3 regions of the Paenarthrobacter sp. NPDC090522 genome follow, and region 2 is predicted to be linked to each of the others. Evidence: riboswitches for the same ligand, from Rfam matches in the RefSeq annotation. Region 2 holds a riboswitch; each other region holds the start of a gene.
What was found. Region 2 has a riboswitch for cyclic di-AMP ahead of ACIQT2_RS15275 (hypothetical protein). Riboswitches for the same ligand answer to the same signal wherever they lie in the genome.
Positions count from the first base shown of each region.

Region 1: linked by a shared signal. The riboswitch ahead of ACIQT2_RS17285 (C40 family peptidase) and the one ahead of ACIQT2_RS15275 (hypothetical protein) in region 2 are both predicted to bind cyclic di-AMP.
Region 3: linked by a shared signal. The riboswitch ahead of ACIQT2_RS21500 (NlpC/P60 family protein) and the one ahead of ACIQT2_RS15275 (hypothetical protein) in region 2 are both predicted to bind cyclic di-AMP.

Region 1 covers NZ_JBIVXL010000014.1:33,097-38,088, reverse strand. The annotation lists gene ACIQT2_RS17305 (molybdopterin molybdotransferase MoeA) at 1-581, opposite strand, end outside; gene ACIQT2_RS17300 (NTP transferase domain-containing protein) at 578-1,456, opposite strand; gene ACIQT2_RS17295 (HNH endonuclease) at 1,499-1,999, opposite strand; gene ACIQT2_RS17290 (NlpC/P60 family protein) at 2,242-3,006, opposite strand; gene ACIQT2_RS17285 (C40 family peptidase) at 3,105-3,851, opposite strand; cyclic di-AMP (ydaO/yuaA leader) riboswitch at 3,856-4,014, opposite strand; gene ACIQT2_RS17280 (M23 family metallopeptidase) at 4,161-4,991, opposite strand.
Region 2 covers NZ_JBIVXL010000011.1:48,977-53,968, reverse strand. The annotation lists gene ACIQT2_RS15280 (AEC family transporter) at 1-332, shown strand, start outside; gene ACIQT2_RS15275 (hypothetical protein) at 527-2,086, opposite strand; cyclic di-AMP (ydaO/yuaA leader) riboswitch at 2,090-2,239, opposite strand; gene ACIQT2_RS15270 (ATP-dependent DNA ligase) at 2,649-3,710, shown strand; gene ACIQT2_RS15265 (DUF6480 family protein) at 3,788-4,030, opposite strand; gene ACIQT2_RS15260 (hypothetical protein) at 4,382-4,992, shown strand, end outside.
Region 3 covers NZ_JBIVXL010000024.1:32,259-37,250, forward strand. The annotation lists gene ACIQT2_RS21490 (universal stress protein) at 1-617, opposite strand, end outside; gene ACIQT2_RS21495 (FAD-binding protein) at 1,030-1,731, shown strand; gene ACIQT2_RS21500 (NlpC/P60 family protein) at 1,878-2,660, opposite strand; cyclic di-AMP (ydaO/yuaA leader) riboswitch at 2,664-2,855, opposite strand; gene ACIQT2_RS21505 (copper resistance protein CopC) at 3,006-3,638, opposite strand; gene ACIQT2_RS21510 (NCS2 family permease) at 3,752-4,992, shown strand, end outside.

The DNA.
Region 1 (4,992 bases), on a different contig from region 2:
TGTTCAACCACCTCGGACCCGGTCAGGAGGAACCTCACCAAGGGTTTGCCCAGGACAGGGAGTTCGTCCAGGCCGGCCAGGGCCGCGACGGCCAGGTGCGCAGGGTTCAGCACCGTAGCCTTCGTCAGGAGGACCTCGCCCTCAGCGGCTTCCTCTGCCGCCTTGCGGATGTGTTGACCGTTGCGCGGCTCCCCCGGCTTCGCGGAGCCGCCGAGCGCCAAAACCGGCAGGCCGTCGTCGTCCATGGCGATGATGCCGCTTTCGCTGCGAAGAACCGCTTTGGCACCGGGTGGAATCAGCCCGCCGGTGACGATCGGGCTGGCCTGGTGTGGTGCCAGCCGCTGGCCGGGTTCGCTGAGGATCCACGGACCACTGCCGTTGACGGCCCACCCATCCATGGCCGACGACGCGTAGTGCGGCATGTCCTGCAGGGCAAGTACGTCCTGGGCGAGGGTCCGCCCCAACGCCGCGCGCAGCGGAACCGGGCTTGCGGGGATGGGAGTGGCGACGTCGAACGCACGCTGCCTGGCTTCGTGCCAGGTATGCGCCGCATGGTGGCCCTGTTCGGGGGCCTCCGTCATTCGGTTTCGGCCCCGGGCTCCGCATACTGCTTGGCTACTTGGCGGGCAAGGTCGAGGGCGGCGGCCATGGCGGCGTCGTCGTTGGCCTGGCCGATGCCGCGTGCCATTCCAGCCGCGTACCCCGCGATGAATGTGGTCAAAGGCGCCGCGGGACGCACCACGGAGTGCGCGGCCACGCCGGCGACTGCAAGGATTTCGTTGACGTCCACGTCTACGCCCTCAAGCTCAAACGCCTGCAGCAGTGTGCGGCACCATTCCTCGAGTGTCTCGTCCTGGCTTTTCACGTCCGCCTCCAAGTCGTTGTCAATGCCCAGGGCCGCTGCGTCCTCCCACGTATCCACGTCGTCCGTGGAGCCATCGGGAACGGCAACAGCCAGCACGTTCAGCCTAGCAAGCAGCTTGAAGACAGATGCGTTCGTTAACGACCGGGCTGCAGCGACTTCGCGTTCCAGGGCCTGTGTGCTGTAGATGCCAAGGAGGGGCTGTTGCCTGCCATCGGAAGACACAGCCATGGCTCCCTCGGTGCCATGGTGCCCCGCAACTTCCTCAAGGATGGCAGCCACTCCCCGTGAGGCATGCGGCATATCGCAGGCCAGCACCAAGGTCCACGGTGCCGGATCAGTGGCCCCAAGAACGGCAAGTCCCGCGGCAATGGCCGCCGCCGGTCCTGCGTAGGCGGGCTCCTCGCGCGCGGACAGTACCCCGTCCGGAAGGCCGTCCTGGCGCGGCCCCACCACCACAATCCGCGAAGCACCCCGGACGGAGTCCAGGGCATGCGAAAGGAGGCTCGCGCCGTCGTACCTTAAACCCGGCTTGGGCACGCCACCGAGGCGGGTGGCCCTGCCACCCGCCAGGATCACGGCGTTGAACTCCATCCGCCCAGATTACCCGTACGGCCGGAGCACAACAGAAATCGATCAGGCGGCGGATTCCGGCAAGAGGAACGGGTCCCAGTCCGGCGCAGGTTTCTCGAGTTCTTTGATCTGCCACATGGTTCCCGTGGGCACGCCGGGTGTGAAGCGAAGCTTCCAGCCCATCTCGGCGAGCGTCTGGTTGCTCTTGGCGTTATTGCATTTCAAGCACGCCGCAACCAGGTTTTCCCAGGAATCCGCGCCGCCCCTGGATTTGGGGTGGACATGGTCTATGGTGTGCGCTGTCTTGCCGCAATAGGCGCAGCGGTGGCCGTCGCGGCGGAGCACCCCGCGGCGGCTCACAGCGGTGATCCTGTTGTACCGGGGACGGATGTAGCGGTTGAGGAGAATCACGGACGGACGTCCCAGAATCTCCTGTGGCCCGACGACAGGTTCGCCGCCTTCGGCCACTACGCTAGCTTTTCCAGTCAGCACAAGGACCAGCGCCCGGCGGAAGGTGACTACCGCCAGCGGTTCATATCCAGCATTCAGAACGAGTGTGCGCATGCACGTACCTCTTCACGGCCGCACCCGTCAGGGGCACGAGGGCCGGCTGCCCTCTGCATGTACGGGCTGTGGATCGACACCATAAGGGTAAGCACTTATATGCCGTATCAACGAATTTTCGGGCCTGTTCCCGTGCAGTGTCGGCGAATGTTCATGTGCGGGACACCTTGCACGGCCCTCCGCGCGGGGCTTAAAGCGGAACACCCCGCAGGTATTCCTGCGGGGTGTTCAAAGAATCTGTATCAGCCGTTCACACGGATGAAGACCGGGCCGGAGCCGACGTTCACACTGAAGAGTGCAGTGGTGGACCCGTTCCATCCACCGTGTACTGCCATGCCGTTACCGACGTAGACGGCGATGTGTGCCATTCCGCCGTAACCACCGTTGGCGTAGTACGCGAGGTCGCCCGGCTGGGCTTCGGCGGCGCTGACGGTGCGGCCCAAGGAGAGGTAGCCCGCCGGCCAATCGTGGAAGTTGATACCCACGGCCGCCAGCGAATTGGTGACCAACATGGTGCAGTCCTGGGTCACTCCCAGCTGGGCGTAGGCTGCAGCGGCGATGGCTGCCCCGAGGCCACTGGAAGCTGCAGGAGCCTTGGCGGCCGCCGTTGCTGAGTTGTCCACTGCCAATGTGGCGGTCGCGCCGGTAGCCGTGGAGCCGGATGCGGCTTTCGCTGCGGGCTTCTCGACGACGGGAGCCGGAGCTTCCACCGTGGTCACAACCGGGCTCTCGTAGGAGATGGCCACGGTGGAGTCGGCAGCGATGGTGGACTGCGTGACTGCCTGGACATCAAGGGCTGTGGTGGCCGTGGATTCACGCTGGACGTTGGTATCGGCGGCGTTCGCAGCAACGCCACTGGTCAAGACCAGTCCTGAAGCGGCAGCGATAACGACTGCCTGGCGGCCGACGCCACCGGCGTTGTTGCTGACAGCCTTCGCGATCACGGCAAGGGAGCTGGTCTTGGGGGCCTCAGCTCGGTGCCGTGCAACCTTGTGTGCACTGGTCATTTTTTAATCTCTTTTCGTTTCCGCACGCGGTTGGGGCACGCGCGGTTTGCGGGCAAGCCAGCACTTGGGGGGCATGCTGGCGTACCCCGAACGGGGTTTTAGCGGAGGGTGAAGAATGAAGACGTGCCGGTGGAAGCCACCGAGTGGAGCAAGGTTCCCTGGCTCGGGTTGAGAGCGCTGATCATCATGCCGTTGCCGACGTAGATGCCTACGTGTGCGCCGCCGTTCTGCATGACCAGGTCACCCGGCTGCGGCGTGCTGGTGGCCTTCATGGCAGTCCAGGCGTTGACGCGGGGAATGCTGATGCCGGCCTGGGCGTAGACCCACTGGGTGAAGCCGGAGCAGTCCCAGCCGTTGGGAGTGGTGCCGCCCCAAACGTAGGGGTGGCCGATGCCCGTGTAGGCGATCGCGGCGAGGCCGGAGGCTGCGGCGCTGGAGGCCGTTTCCTTGGCGTCGGAAGACTGTGCGGTGAGCGAGCCTGCAGCCTGGCTGCCAGTGGTCTGGTTACCAGCTGTCTGGGAGCGCTGGGTGGTCTGCGACGCGCGCTGGACCTTCGGGGCTTCCTTGGTGGCCACGACGGGGCTCTCGAAGGAAACAGTGGCCGTGGGCTCTGCAGTGACAACCTCGGTGGTGAGGAGCTGCTGCGTGCTCGTCTCGGCCTTGGAAACATCGGTGTCCGCTGCCTGGGCCGGGAGGCCGACGCTGAGGACGAGGCCGGAGGCTGCGGCGAGAACTGCGGCCTGGCGGCCAACGGTTCCGGCATTCGCTGAAACAGCCTTCGAAAGAGTGTTCAACGGGTGAACCGTCTCGGCGCGGTGGCGCGCAGGGGTAGTGCGTGATGACACGTAGGTAGCCTCTCCCAATGCCTGCGAGGTGAGCTGTCGGATTCGGATGGGAGTCATCCGGCCACGCGCTTCGAGAAGCTTTGTGACTTAACCCCAAGGCCTTCTCTCGAAGACCAAAAGTGGTTCCCCCGCCCCTGCCAGACGAATTTTGCGAACGGATCCTGAGTGGTGGCAGAGCTAGGCAATCCACTCAAGTGCATCGGCCCCCTAAAAAGCCGATGCGCTTTAGACGGTACAACAGTTGAAAGCGAATGTCACATTCAGGTCACGGGGTGTGTCGCGAATGCGAGAGACGACCATCGACTTTGCTTAGAGCCAGCCCATGGGGTCAACAACTTCGCCGTTGACCTGGACCTCGAAGTGCAGGTGGCAGCCCGTGGAGGCGCCCGTGGTGCCGCTCAGGGCTACAACGTCACCGCGGCTGACAGTCTGGCCAACCTTGACGTTGAAGGACGACAGGTGGTTGTACGTGGTCTCAAGGCCATTGCCGTGATCCACCACAACGCGGTTGCCTCCGCCGTACTCGTGCCACCCGGCAAACGTGACCTTCCCGGCGGCGGCAGCGTGGACCTGGGTGCCACACTGGGCAACGAAGTCCTGGCCGCGGTGGAAGTCGCCGGTGCCACCGGTCAGCGGGCTGACGCGGTATCCGAACGGAGAAGCGGTTGTCAGCGTGTCCAGCGGACTTCCAAGGGTGCCCTTGGAGGAACTGGCCTGGATGCTGCCAACGGACTGGGCGCTGAGCAGCTGCTTTAGCTTGCCGTCGGGATCGGCCTTGGTGGCCACCGCCGCACGGCTGAAGTCGATTTTTGCCGATGCTTCCGCGGAAACCTCAGGCTGGCTGCCGCCGGATACGGCAAGGGCAGCTTCTGTTTGGCCCGACTCGGAGGTGGCCATGACGGGGCTTGTGGCCGGCAGACCGACAGTGAGGGCGAGGCCTGTGGCGGCCAGGGCCACCCCGGCTTTCTGCCCTACGCCACTGGCTGCGGCGAAATCGGCAACCTGGCGCAACGGGCTCTTACGGCGGCGCACCTGACGCTGGGTGTCGCGCGGCCGGATCTCCGTTACGACGCGGGCTGGCCGCAGCTCAGCAGCGGGGCCGGACGCGCGTCGGCGGCCCCTGACGTTCTGCGATGTCAAA
Region 2 (4,992 bases):
CCGTGCCCATGGTGTTACTGGCGTTCGGCATGTCCTTGGCAGGGAAAGCGCCGCTGCAGCAGGGGGACGGGAGGGTGGAGACCTTGGTGGCCACGCTCCTCAAAGTCGCAGGCATGCCTGTGGTGGCGTGGGTGCTGGCGCGGTTTGTGTTCGGTTTGGACGGCAACCACTTGCTGGCAAGCGTCATCATGGCTGCCCTGCCCACCGGGCAAAACGTGTTCCTCTTTGCTTCTCCCTATGGCCGCGGCACGGTTGTGGCGCGGGACGTGATCCTGTGCACCACCGTGCTCTGCGTCGCTGCGCTCCTGGTGGTCGCGTGGTTGTTAGGGTGACCCGGCGGCGGAGACGCGAATGAGGCAGCCACCCGCGCGGGTGGCTGCCTCATTGTCTTGCTGTGGGTCCTACGAGCGCCGCAAGCGTTGGCAGCTCCAGCGGCCCATCCGTCGGCGGAACGTCGCCGTCCGGCTGCTGCTGCAATAGCGGCCGTGCCAGCCGGCGTGTGTGGTGGTCCGGGGCATACGTGTGCTCACTTGAGCGCCTCCTTGGCGATGTCCAGCAAACCGTCCACACTCACGGTCGGCGCAGTCGTTTCAGGGGCGCTGCTTGCTTTTGGGCTGTTGCTCGGCCTCGGCTTCGACGTCTCGGTAGGGGTGGGCGTCGGCGTCGGAGTGACCGTCGGAGTAGTGGTGGGGGTCGGCGTCGGTGCCGTGATGGTGTCCGACGGCGGAGCGGGCTGGCTCGGGACCGGAGAGGTTACGCCGGGCACCGGGACAACAGCCGATGGAGCCGTGGACGGTACCCACTGCGGGGCTGCCAGCGAAACCTGGGGAGCAGCCGCGGACGACGCCGGCGCGGCAGCAGGTGCCTCTGCTGCCGGCGGTGCGGGGTCGGCTGAGGGCTGCACGGCTTCGGTCTTGGCGGCCGACGTGGACGAAGCTGTGGTGTACGACGGCGTGGGGCCGGGTGACGCCGTGCCCGTTGCCCGTCCGTCGTCGTCCTTGGAGGAGCCGCTGGCTTCCTGGGATTGGTTGTCCTGGCCGAAGAGCGGAAGATCCAGGGCCTGGCTGACCGTACCCACCGTCAGGACCAAGCCAAGTGCTCCAGCCACGACGGCCATGCGCTGGCCCATGGTCTTCACGGAAGCGGCCTTGGTCAGGACGGCATGCGGTTCCCGGGTGAAGGACGATGCCCCGAATGAACCGAAGGCCGACTTGCTTGCCGTGACCGGCTTGCTGCTGGCTGAAGTGCCGGCGCCGGCTGACGTGCCCGTGCCGGGAAAGGTGGTTGCGCGGCGCGGCTGTGAACCGTCAGCTGCCTTGGCCGCGGTGGCCTGCCGGCTTGCCAAGCCCGCGGCGGCGGTTGCGGCGGCGGCAATCTGTGCAGGCGTCTTCGGCTGGGCGCTGGATTCAGGCTGGGCATTGGACGTACCGAGCACCGGTGCGGCTACGGTCGGAATGGCCGCGGTGGCGGTCTCGGCCTCGACGGCGGGCTGCGCCGTCGGGATGGCGGCCGTTGCGGGTTCGGTCTCAGGTGTGGGCTCGGCCGGCTTCACCACGGGGATGGCAGCAGTCGCGGGAGCAGCCTGCACCATCGGAATGGCTGCCGTTGCGGGAGCGGGGTCTGCCTCAGAAGCGGGCTCGGCCGGCTGCACCATCGGAATGGCTGCCGTCGCAGGAGCAGCTTCCTTGTCGGAGGCAGGCTCGGCCGGCTTTACCACGGGGATCGCAGACGTCGGCGGCCCGGGCGTGGTCGACGCGGTCCGCGGAGCATCGTCCGCGATCGTGCTTGGTCCCTGGACTGAGGCAGGAGCCGCAGCATCGTCCGAAACCGAAGCCTCCGGCGCAATGACAGCCTGGGCGGCTGCCTCGCGCTCGGCCGCGCGGCGCTCCGCGCGCGTCATGGGCGCGGTGAGCGCAGACACGGTGGGCGCAGGCGGGGTGGGATTGACAGCAGTGGCGGGTGCCGCCGTCGTGCTTTCAGCGCTGGTGGGGGACTGTCCGCTGGGTTGGGCCCGACGGCGTCCGGATGGCTTGGTGCGCTCGATGGCCTCCTGGGCACGGCGCGGCTGATCCATGGTTGGGGACATGGGTGATTGCCTCTCAACGCCTGCGAGGTTAGCTGTCGGGTTCGGACGAGGCCGTCCGGCCGCACGTGGCGGCTTCACCCCAAGGGCCTGCGGAATTCAGGCCCGGGAACTCTGGGTCCCCCGTCTCTGCCGCGGATCTGGCGGATTCCGGGATGCGGCAGAGCTCGGCGTCAGCCCGGAAGCGGCCCAGCGGAGATCAGGGTCGCCCTTCGACCGTACAGGAGCAGGGAAGTAAAGTCACATTAATGTAACGGACGGAACGTCCAAGGTTTCGAGGTGGCCTTATCGCCTACCCTTCGGCGCTGGAGCCGGAGACGGCAATTCATGCTGGACCTTTTGTACCTGGTGCGCCTGGTGGGTTTCTGGGCGGTAGATCTCGTCCACGATGCCCAGGACGCCCGCCAGGGCCGCGCGTTTCACCGGGCGCTTAGTGCCCCTGCGCCGCGTCCATATCCAAAGGAGCGCAACGAGAGCGGGTCCGCAGAGAACGGCAGCCAACACGGCCAACAAATCCATGGATCAACACTAGCTTTGAGCATGTACTGGCCGGTAGACATGATCTATGGACCTGCCTGTGATGCCGCCCGTTTCGCCCATGCTCGCCAAGTCCGTGCCCACCATTCCCGATGTGGGGCACTACGAACCCAAATGGGACGGCTTCCGGACCATCGTTTTCAAGGATGGGGACGAGATCGTCCTTGGCAGCCGCAACGAGAAGCCCATGACCCGCTACTTCCCCGAACTCGTGGACGCGCTCCAGAAGAACCTTCCGGAGAAGTGCGTGGTCGATGGTGAGATTATCCTCATTTCCGGCAACCGTCTGGACTTCGAGGGCCTGCAGCAGCGCATCCACCCCGCCGACAGCCGCGTCCGGATGCTCGCAGAGAAGACGCCGTCCTCGTTGGTAGCGTTCGACCTGCTCGCCCTGGGGGATGACGACCTGATGGGTCGGCCCTTCGCCGAGCGCAGGGCCGCACTGGAAGAGGCGCTCGCCGACGCCGAACCGCCCGTGTACGTCACGCCCGCGGTCACCGACCTTGATCGCGCCAAGGAATGGTTCGTGCAACTTGAGGGAGCAGGGCTCGACGGCGTGCTGTCCAAACCGCTCGACGGCACCTACCAGCCGAACAAGCGGGTGATGTTCAAGACGAAGCATGAACGGACGGCAGACTGCGTGGTGGCAGGATTCCGCTGGCACAAAACGGCGAAGGTTGTGGGGTCCATGTTGCTGGGGCTCTATGACGACTCGGGCCGCCTGCACCATGTGGGCGTCGTGGCGTCGTTCCCCATGGCCAAACGGGAAGCCCTGGTGGCGGAGTTGGAGCCGTACCAGGTGGAGTTCGCCGAGCATCCGTGGGGCGAATGGGCCAACCAGGAGTCCGCCGGGGGATCCAGGATGCCCGGTGGCCAAAGCCGGTGGAGTGCCGGTAAGGACTTCTCCTTTGTTCCGCTTCGCCCCGAACTCGTGATCGAGGTGGCGTACGACTATATGGAGGGCGACCGTTTCAGGCACACCACCCAATTCCGTCGGTGGCGGCCGGACCGGACTCCTGACAGCTGCACTTACTCGCAGCTGGAAGAACCCGCAGACTACGATCTGGGCGAGATCCTGCGGCTGAAATAGCGCCCCATCGCCGCCAAGCCTCTGTCTCGACGTTGCCCAACAACGGACCAGCGGCTCGGCGACTGATGTGGGAGCGGTTACTCCTGATGGCCTTGGTCGCCGCTCATGCTGCCTTCTCCGGGAGGGGTTTCTCCCGGAGGTACTCCGCCGCCCGGCTCCAGTCCGGTGACGTTGCCGTCGGCCGGATCCGGATTCGACGATGCTGCGGGGTCTTGGTCTTCGTCCTTCCGCATATCCGGATCCTCGTGGATGCTGTCCGGTTCAGCGGCGCCGGAAACGCCGAACGTTTGGGGGTCGTCTTCGGGGTCGTAGCTCGTCATGGCCAAACCTCTTCCTCAGTAACCTTATTATTTGCATTGCCCTGCCAGCCTAGTCTCGGGCCCGGAGCCCAGCAAGGGCAGCCCCGGCGGCACGCCGTTCCTCGCGCTCAAAGTCTTTCCCGTTCAGTGAGAGGCCTGTGGAAAAGATGGTTTTTGCAGAGTTCTGTTTCGGCCGCTTACCTGGAATGGGCGTACAAAAAACCCCGGCCGCATCATGGCTCATGTCTAGAGAGGCGGGTCCGGGGACTTCATCTGCAGTCTAGCAAGGAGCGCCGAGTACTGACCAATGCCCAAACTTGGTCCAACGGCGCCCACAGCCGCGCCCTCAACGAGGCCATCACCCCAGTCCGCATGGCAACGTACATGGCCGCTGCCTCTTACGATCACTCGCTGGCGAGACAGCTCTATATTTGGGATCGTGACGTTTCGGCAGCCCTTTTGGCCGACATCGCAATCGTGGAAGTGACCGTGAGGAACGCTATGGCCAAGCAACTGGAGCTTGCCTACGGGGGCTTCTGGTACACGGCAGATATTGGGCTGGATGGCCCGAGCCGGAACAAGTTGGCCGAGGCCTGGTCGAAATTGCCGCAGGGGCGGCGCACTTCCGGCCACCTCATAGCAGGCTTGATGTTCGGGTTCTGGAAGGGACTCTTGGAACCAGGGGGATATGTGGGGCGGGAACCACAGCGATTTCGGGCTTCGCATGAGCTTCTTTGGAATAGCTGCCTCAACAGGGCATTTCGATTTGGAAGATCCGTGGCTTCGGCCGACGGCGTGAAATTCACAAGGACCTGGACATTGGGAGTCGTCACGATCGTCCATGCCGCACGAAACAGGGCCGCCCACCATGAGCCATTTGTGGCTGGCTTTCCGCTCCCCGGTCAGCAGCATCGGCTCACCGTGCAGCAGGCCCACGAGGCTTGCCTGAAGCTGGCTCGAATGTTGGACCGGAACCTCGCCGG
Region 3 (4,992 bases), on a different contig from region 2:
AAAACTGCGATGCGGGCCTGCTCGGAACCATCGACGCCTACCACTACGACGTTCTCCACCGTGCGCGGACCGGCCTTGGCGTGCTCGGCCTTGATGTGGCGGTCCTCGGTGTTCTCCCCGAGGCGATCGGCGCAGTACAACGGCACCGTAACCGTGGGGCATTTTGCGTGGGCCGGGAGCGCGCTGCTCACCGAACCCAGGAGCCGCCCAACGAAACCTCCCCGGCCCCGGCTTCCGAAGACCAGCAATGCGGCCTCGGTTGAAAGGTCCAGCAACACCCCGGCGGCATCTCCATTCTCCACGGAGGCATCCACGTCCAGGTCATAGCCGGCCACCTTGTCCATGGCCTGTTTGACGATTGCTTCCGCACCCTCGCGGATGACGGAATCGTCCACGGTGGCGTAACCGCCGTCCAGGCCGGAGGCCGCGAAAATCGGCACTGAATAGGCCGTGACGATATGCAGGGGAAGTTGGCGGCGTTCAGCCTCGCGGGCCGCCCACACCAAAGCGCATTGACCGTGTTCCGAGCCGTCTACTCCGACGACGATTCCACCGGGTGCAACGGCTTCTCCGTCGCCGCTCCGGGGTTCTTCAACGTGACTGCCGTGCTGGTCCATGGGGCCCGCCTCTCCACCTGCTGCTTTTGTTCCGGTCATTCTGCCAGAGGTTTCACCCGCAAGGTGACACGCCCGGCCTGGTGCGAATATCCGGGGAAGGAGAAGTTCAGGGCATCCCCTTCCACTGCCCACTATTCTCGGTTGCCAAGGCCGAATCAAGGCGACTTTTCGCCCGCCGCATAACGGTCCGGGCTCGGTTTCAGGTGTGGTTGCCGGACTCTGGATGAACAAGTAAAAACACGCTGCCATTGAGGCTATCCACGGCCCCAAAAGTTCTGTAGTGTTCGAGTCACCGAATGGCCGGCAAGCGTGTTCCAGGACACACCCGGCCATTTGTTTGCGGACGCTGGGGGAGCTTGGACGCGAAACAACGCGATGCCTTCGGGCACACACGTCAAGGAGGAACCAAGCAGTGTCACTCACGCCTGATTCCGGCACAGAGCGCACCACCACCGTGGTGATTGGAGCCGGGCTTTCCGGCCTGGCCGTGGCCAGCGAGCTCAGCCGCTACGGCGTTGGCTCAATTGTGGTGGACGGGTTTGGATCCCTGTCCACATCCGGTCCCTCCGTCCACACGGGAATGCTGCAGCGCTGCGATGCTGCCGACCCCGCGGCCATGCTGGAACGCAACCAGATCCTCCGGCACTTGCGGAACTACGCAGCCAGCCATCAGCTCGACGTGCGGAGCACCACCAAGGCGGTGCGCCTGGACTTCCTGGGAGCCAGCCAGGGCCTGCAACTCGGCGAGCGGAGCGTGGCGGACCTTTCGACTCCCGGCATTGGCGTCCCCGGCCTGGCAACGGCGGGCCTCGCCCCGTTCGAGCCGGCACCTCGACAGTGGGCCGTACACACGGCCAGCGGCATCCTCCTGGCGGACCACATCGTTGTGACGCGTTGCGCCCAAAGCCAGTTGCGCCGGATGTTGGCCGAACTGGGCATCGCGATCGGGCAGAACCTCGTGGCAGCCATGCGGGCGGTGGGGATGCACCTTGTTGGCGTCGGAGAGCTCATCACCCCTACGCCCAAGGAAGTGCTCCGCCAGGCAAAGGCAGTGGGACAGGCCATCTCGTCGAAGGTGGCGCTCCCGGCAGGACCGGGCATCGCGATCGCCTGAAACTGGCACGGCCAGCGCCGCGGCTGCCAGACCACACCGGCATGCCCGCTGTCCTGAGCAACGAGTGAACCCTTAATAACCACAGGCCGGCACCCGGAGAGCAATCTCTCCCAGGTGCCGGCCTTGGTGGTGTTTAAGCGTGAAGCTTAGGCGCCAGCGCGTACGTACGTGATGGGGCCGGTTGCGGTCAGCCAGCTGATCGGGTGGATGCCGGTCTGGTTGCCGTTGATGCCGCCACTGATGGCCTGGCCGTTGCCGATGTAGATAGCAACGTGGCCGGACTGGACAATCATGTCGCCGGGCTGGGGATCGCTGACTACCTTGCCGTAGTTCAGGAACTGCATCGGAGCGAGGTCACCCACGGGGATGCCTGCCGAGCCGAGTGCGCGCTCCACCATGGCGGTGCAGTCCTGCATGATGCCGATCTGGGCGTAAGCCGAAGCAACCATGGCTGCGTTGACACTCCCGGCAGGTGCTGCTGCTGCAGGAGCCGCGGCGGCGGGAGCAGCCGCGGTAGCTGCAACGGTAGCCTTGGCCGTGGTGGCAGCCGCAGTGGTTGCCTTCTTGGCCGGAGCCGCAGCCACGGGGGCCGGCTTCTCGATCACGGGAGCTGCCACGGAGGAAACCGCGGGGCGCTCGAAGTTGATGGTGGCAGTTGCAGCTGCGGTGACCACCTTGTTGGGGGTCTCCGCAACGGTTTCGGCAACCGTCGCCGGGCTGGAGTCACGCTGGACCGGGGCCTGTGCGGGGGTCTCGGCAGCGTGGGCGGCAATGGAGCCGGTCAGGACAAGGCCGGAAGCCGCAGCAATAACGGCTGCCTGGCGGCCAGCGCCCGAAGCGTTGCTGGCAACGGCCTTGGAGATGGAGATGAACGGATTGGGACGTGCGATGTCCGCCTTACGACGGCCGCGAAGAATGCGTGAAGACATGAAAAAGCCTCTCCCGATGCCTGCGAGGTTAGCTGTCGGATTCGGATGGGAGTCACCCGGTCACTATCCCCCGCTGTTCAGCGGAAGCTTCGTGACTTCACCCCAAGGCGCGCTCAATGGCGGCCTAAAATGGGTTCCCCGTCTCTGCCGTAGGTTTGTCTGCGAACGGATTCCGGACTGCGGCAGAGCTAGGCAATCAGGCCGGAAGTGCCCCAAATAGGGATCGGGCACAGGTACTACCGTAACGGATGATCACGCCAAAGTCACATTTGAGTAACGAGGAGTTGGCTTTGCGCGTGTCGCGGTAACCCTTTCGAGATTTTCGCAGGTATGTAGAAAACCGCGTCATTCCGCGGAATTATCGCCCTCGGCCTCGTTGGAAGCGGCCAACTTCCTGCGGGCTGTAACAGCCAGGAAAACCACCAGGCCGACTGCCACCACGGCGAGGCCCACAATGCTCCACGGGAAGGGCTGGGAGGCGGCCGGAGCCGACTCGCCGGAGCCGGTCCCCGGAGCTGCCGTTCCTGCGCTCGGAACCACCGCTCCCGATGCCGAAGCGGACGGCGAGGCGCCCGCGGAGCCGTCTGCCGCCGTCGTGCTTCCCGTGGTGGCCGTGAACTTGAAGGTGCCCTCAATGGGGTGCGAATCGGAGCTGACCACGCGCCACACCACCGTGTACTCGCCGGCCGGCGCTCCCGGGCGCAACTTTTGGACTGCCTGGTTGTCGATGATTTCGACGGCGCCGTCAGCCCAGTTTTCGCCGCCCGCGGTGACCGTCACCCCGGAACCGATGGCCAGCGGACGGTTGTTGAAGGTGATGGAGACCGACGCCGGGACTGCCGCCACGGTGGCTCCGTTGGCCGGAGTGGTGGACTCGGCGACGTCGTGCGCGGACGCGGGGGCGGCACCAAAAAGTACCGCCGAGGCGAAGGCAAGGGCGGCAACGACGGCGGCCAGAAGCGGGCGGATGGTACGCATGGGGCGGTTTCTCCTAATGTTGGCTTCCTTACAGACTAGGCGAATCGTCCGGGCGCCCCGTAGCCGCGGGCATAGGATTTGAGAGCACACTCACCCGATCCCCGGAGACCTTCATGCTTAAACAAGGTTCTGCCATAGACCGCTACTTCAAGATTTCCGAACGTGGTTCCACGTACTCACGGGAAATCCGTGGCGGGTTCGCGACCTTCTTTGCCATGAGCTACATCGTGGTCCTGAACCCCCTGATCCTCTCCGGAGCCGACTCCAGCGGAGCCTCACTGGGCTTCACGGCAGTTGCAGCCACCACCGCGTTCGTTGCGGGCATCCTGACCATCCTCATGGGAGCCTGGGCCAAGCACCCGTTCGCGGTGGCCACGGGCCTGGGAGTGAACGCCTTCGTTGCCGTCACCGTCGCTTCACACCCGGGGCTGACGTGGCCGGACATGATGGGCCTCGTGGTCTTGTCCGGCCTCACCATGTTGATCCTGGTCCTCACGGGCTTCCGCACCGCTGTGTTCAAAGCAGTCCCGGAAGCCCTCAAGACCGCGATCGTGGTGGGCATCGGCCTGTTCATTGCCCTGATCGGCCTGGTCAACGCCGGTTTCGTCCGGCGCATCCCCGACGCCGCCGGAACCACGGTTCCCCTGGGACTCGGCGTGGACGGCAAGCTCATGGGCTGGCCAACACTGGTGTTCGCCGTCGGCCTGATCCTGACCATCGCCTTGGTGGTCCGCAAGGTCCGCGGCGCGATCCTGATCGGCATCGTCGTGTCCACCGCGTTGGCGGCGATCCTGGAATTCACCCTGCACATCGGCCCGAGCTTCGACGGCAAGAACGTCAACCCGCGCGGCTGGTCCCTCGTGGCACCGACGCTCTCGGAATGGGGCGCTCCGGACCTTTCGCTGATCGGCAAGGCGAACCCTTTCGGCGCTTTTGAACATCTAGGCTTCATCGCCGCAGCCCTGCTGGCCTTCGTGATCCTGCTCAGTATCTTCTTCGACGCCATGGGCACCATGGTTGGCCTGGCCAACGAGGCGGGAACCGTCGACGAGCACGGCAACATCCCCAATGTGGACCGCGTGCTCCAGGTGGACGCCCTCGGCGCGATTGTTGGTGGCGGCGCGTCCGTCTCGTCCAACCAGATCTTCGTCGAGTCCGGAGCCGGCATCGGCGAAGGTGCGCGGACCGGCCTGGCGTCCATCGTGACCGGTGTGCTGTTCCTGGTGGCCATGTTCTTCACGCCGCTCATCAACCTGGTTCCGTTCGAAGCCGTCGCCCCCGCGCTGGTGGTGGTGGGCTTCATGATGGTGTCCCAGGTGGGCAAGATCGACTGGCAGGACTGGGGCGTGGGCAT